DNA from 2 places in the Pseudoxanthomonas sp. PXM04 genome. Region 1 is predicted to be linked to the other one. Evidence: predicted binding sites of a transcription regulator. Region 1 holds the regulator's gene; the other holds the start of a gene.

Region 1 (2,364 bases):
TCGACACCGCCGGCATGGGCCAGCGCGATCGCAACCTGGTCGGCCAGCTCAACTGGCTGCGCGCCGCCGGGCAGGTGCATACCCTGCTGGTGCTGCCGGCCAATTCGCACTTCGGCGACCTGGACGAGGTGGTCCGCCGCTTCAGCGGCGCCCAGCCGCACGGCGTGGTGCTGACCAAGGTGGACGAGACCGGCCGGCTCGGCAGCGCGCTGTCGGTGATCGTCGATCACCAGTTGCCGATGGCCTGGATCACCGACGGACAGCGCGTGCCCGAAGACCTGCACCGCGCCAGCGCGCCCAACCTGGTGCTGCGCCTGGACCAGCTGCGCCGCGAAGCCGACGAACCCAGCCACGCGGAGGCCATCCATGTCGCATGAACACCTGCTGCAGACCAACCCGCGCAGCACGCCGCCGCTGACCGGCGCCTTCCATCCGGTCCGCGTGATCGCGGTGACCGGCGGCAAGGGCGGCGTGGGCAAGACCAACGTGTCGGTCAACCTGGCCGCCTCGCTGGCCGAGATGGGCAAGCGGACCCTGCTGATGGACGCCGACCTGGGCCTGGCCAACGTCGACGTGCTGCTGGGCCTGGCGCCGAAATACACATTGGCGGATCTGGTCGCCGAACGCTGCCAGTTGGAGGACGTGCTGCTGGAAGGACCGGACGGCCTGTTGATCGTGCCGGCCTCGTCGGGTTTCCGGCACATGGCCGAACTCTCGCCGGCCGAACACGTCGGCCTGGTCAACGTGTTCTCGGAACTGCAGCGCGCCCTGGACGTGATGGTGGTGGATACCGCCGCCGGCATCACCGACAGCGTACTGACCTTCTGCCAGGCCGCGCAGGACACGGTGGTGGTGGTGTGTGACGAGCCGGCCTCGATCACCGACGCCTATGCGCTGATCAAGGTGCTCTCGCGCGAGCGCGGCGTGGACCGCGTGCACGTCATCGCCAACATGGTCCGCGACCCCAACGAGGGCCGCAAGCTGTACGAGAAGCTGGCCCGCGTGTGCGAACGTTTCCTCGGCGACGTCGCCCTGCACTACCTGGGGGCGGTGCCGCAGGACGACTGGCTGCGCCGCGCAGTGCAGCGCCAGCAGGCGGTGGTGAAGGCGTATCCGGGCAGCCCGTCGGCGCGCGCCATCAACGAAATCGCCCGGGTCACCGCACGCTGGCAGCCGCCGTCCGGCGCCCGCGGCAATGTCGAGTTCTTCGTCGAACGCATGATCAACCGGAGCGTGCCAGCATGAACACCGGCGCCGCCCAATACCGTGCCGTCCAGAAAGCGGCGGCCACCGACTTCGTCACGGTGCACGCGGACCTGGTCCGCCGCATCGCCCATCACCTGGCCGCGCGCCTGCCCGCCAGCGTGGAGATCGACGATCTGATCCAGGCCGGCATGATTGGCCTGCTGGAAGCCTCGCGCAGCTACGACGCCGAACAGGGCGCCTCGTTCGAGACCTTCGCCTCGATCCGCATCCGCGGTTCGATGATCGACGAGATCCGCCGCGGCGACTGGGTGCCGCGCTCGGTGCACCGGCGGGCCCGCCAGGCCGCCGCCACCGTGCGCGAAATCGAACAGCGCACCGGCCGCGCCGCCATCGCCACCGAGGTCGCGTCGGCGATGGAGATGCCGCTGCCCGAATACCTGCGCCTGCTGGAGGACGCCGCCCGCGGCCAGGTGCTGAGCCTGGAATCGCACATCGAGGACCATGGCGAACCGCAGACCGTGGTCACCGGCGGCCCCAACCCGCAGCAACAACTCGAGCGCAGCGAGTTCCGCCAGTCGCTGATCAAGGCCATCGGCCAGCTCCCCGAGCGCGAACAGCTGGTCCTGTCCATGTACTACGAACAGGAACTCAACCTCAAGGAAATCGGCGCCGTCCTCGGCGTCAGCGAATCCCGCGTCTGCCAGATCCACGGCCAGGCCATGCTGCGCCTGCGTGGTCGGCTGAATGTGTTCGAGAGCGTGGATGCCGGGTTGGAGGATTGAGCGGGGATGTTTGAGCCGGGATTGGGGATTGGGGATTCGCAAGAGCCTTCGCTTTTGCCTCCCCCTTTGAAAAAGGGGGATTGAGGGGGATTTGCTTTGGGCGCCAACAGCAAGCGCTTCTCAACAGCCGAATGGCTGGTCAATCCCCCGTCGCCCGCTCCGCGGGCGCCCACCCCCTTTTTCGCTTTTAACAGCCGCCTGGCTGGTCAAGGGGGCTCTTTCAATCCCCAATCCCCAATCCCCAATCCCGACTCCCCAATCCCGGCCCCAGCCCAATCCCGGCCCAAAAGTTTCCCCGCCACCTGCCGATAAGGCTCTCGAGCCCCCTCTACCCTGCTGCACCCGGAGCCCTTCGTGACAGCCAACAAGAACATGC
Region 2 (2,364 bases), on a different contig from region 1:
TTCGAGAAGGCCGGCAAGCTGAAGCCGCGCGACGCCATGGAGGCCCTCGATGCCCGGCATGCGAACGAGCAGCTCGAATAAACGCTGCGCGGTGGCGTTGCTGCTGGCGTGCATCGGAACCGCGCAGGCTCAGCAGCGTCCGGTCCCGCCGATAGCGCCTTCGTCCGTGTCGGTCGCCCCGGCATCGACGAACGCGCCCGCGCAGGATTCGGTCGACGGAACCGGCGATCCGCTGTTCGATGCCCTCACCTGCCGCAGCGGTCCGGATATTGGCCGCCTGCTGCCACGCCTGCGCCGGGAACGTCCCGACGATTTCGTGCAGACCGAGCGGCAGTATTCGGACCCACCGATGGATCTGTACCGGCTGGAGACGCCGGTGCGGGCCTGGGGCCATGAAAGCGATGCGGTGGTCATCACCGCCAACCGGGTATTGATGGTGGTTGGCGGCAGCGCCGATGACGTCGCCCGCGTCCTGGAAGCCAGTCTTGCCGACAGCGAGACACCATTGTCCGGTCCGCTGGACGACCTGCATGCCCTGGTCCTGTACACGGAGGAGCGCCCGGGCCTGCAACAGCGCGTGCTGATCGGTTGCGAGTACCGCTTCCCGGATCTCTCGCTGCTTGAGGATCCGGACGACGCCTGGCGCAAGGCACCTGCGCCTTGAGTTCGAGCAGCGGAGCGAGCTCCGCTCTACGCCGGCCTTGTAGAGCCGAGCTTGCTCGGCTGCGGGCCCTGCGACGGGCGTAGTTGTGAAAAGAGCAGCGGAGCAAGCTCCGCTCTACGCCTGCCTTGTAGAGCCGAGCTTGCTCGGCTGCGGGGCCTTGCAACGGGTGACGTCGTGAAAGAGCAGCGGAGCGAGCTCCGCTCTACGCCGGCCTTGTAGAGCCGAGCTTGCTCGGCTGCGGGGCCCTGCAACGGGCGACGTCGCGAAAGAGCAGCGGAGCGGGCTCCGCTCTACGCCGGCCTTGTAGAGCCGAGCTTGCTCGGCAGCGGGACTCCTGACCGGCGACGTCGCGAAAGAGCAGCGGAGCGAGCTCCGCTCTACGGTTTTTCGGGGGCCTAAAGTTCCGCCGCACCCTGCCGAATAAGGCGCGCGCCGCGTACCGCACCGGCGCATTTTCCGCACGAAATCGTCATCCCTGGCCTAAAGGTTTTCCGGGCAGCGCCGTTATCCCTTTCGCAAGCAGAGGGCGACTAGCCAACAAACCAACAAACCGGCAGCACCCTCTTTCCATCAACGCCGGGACCTAAATAAGAGGAGACGACCCATGGCACAGGTAATCAACACCAATACGATGTCGTTGAACGCTCAGCGCAACCTGAGCACCAGCGGCGCTTCACTGGCCACCACCATCCAGCGGCTGTCCTCCGGCCTGCGCATCAACAGCGCCAAGGACGACGCCGCCGGACTGGCCATTTCCGAACGCTTCAGCACCCAGATCCGCGGTCTGGACGTGGCCGTGCGCAATGCCAACGACGGCATCTCGCTGGCCCAGGTCGCCGAGGGTTCGCTGAGCGAAATCGGCAACAACCTGCAGCGCATCCGCGAACTGGCCGTGCAGTCGGCCAACGCCAGCAACTCGTCGTCCGACCGCGCCGCGCTGAACGCCGAAGTCAAGCAGCTGACCGCCGAAATCGACCGCGTCGCCAAGCAGGCCGACTTCAACGGCACCAAGCTGCTGGACGGTTCGTTCACCAGCCAGTTGTTCCAGGTCGGCGCCAACGCCGGCCAGGCGATTGCCATCGACAAGGTCGTGGACGCGCGTTCGCAGACCCTGGGCGGCGCGCAGTTCGCCAATGTCTACAAGGGCACCGCGCTGGACAACGCCGGCACTGCGGCGGTCAACGAAGACCTGGCCACCGCCGACACCACCTACTCGCAATTGCAGATCTCGGTGACACCCTCGGGCGGCACCGCCACCACGGTCGACATCGGCGCCTTCCAGGTGAAGGCCGGCCAGTCGATCACCCAGGCCACCGCCGCGGCGATCAACGCCAAGCTGGGCGAAACCGGCGTCTACGCCGAAGTGAAGGCCGGCGTGCTGAACCTGACCTCGACCCAGGACGGGCAGACCTTCGCCCTCGCCTACGCGGGTCCGGCGGTGACCGGTGCCACCGTGGCGACCGCCGGCAACCTGGGCCTGACCGAGACCAGCACCAACGGCGGCACGATGACCGCCGCTGCCAACAGCTTCGTCAAGGATCTGGACATCACCACCTTCGCCGGCGCCCAGCAGGCGCTGGAAATCGTCGACAAGGCGCTGACCGCGGTGAACGGCGCGCGCGCCGACCTCGGCGCCATCCAGAACCGCTTCACCTCGGTGGTGGCCAACCTGCAGACCAGCTCGGAAAACCTGGCCGCTT

Evidence for each region. Region 1 encodes FliA, which starts transcription of late flagellar genes. Its sites were predicted from a motif close to TAAAGTTTNNCNNNCNNNGGCCGATAA; they were not measured.
Region 2: a site for FliA is predicted at 1,146-1,172, ahead of IB228_RS12650 (flagellin). Genes of this name have one in related genera too.

What each region holds. Positions count from the first base shown of each region.
Region 1 covers NZ_JACVAG010000005.1:384,398-386,761, reverse strand. The annotation lists gene flhF (flagellar biosynthesis protein FlhF) at 1-377, shown strand, start outside; partial or broken gene IB228_RS14600 (MinD/ParA family protein) at 433-1,245, shown strand; gene IB228_RS14595 (RNA polymerase sigma factor FliA) at 1,242-1,988, shown strand; gene cheY (chemotaxis response regulator CheY) at 2,361-2,364, shown strand, end outside.
Region 2 covers NZ_JACVAG010000004.1:398,228-400,591, forward strand. The annotation lists gene IB228_RS12640 (hypothetical protein) at 1-81, shown strand, start outside; gene IB228_RS12645 (hypothetical protein) at 59-664, shown strand; gene IB228_RS12650 (flagellin) at 1,269-2,364, shown strand, end outside.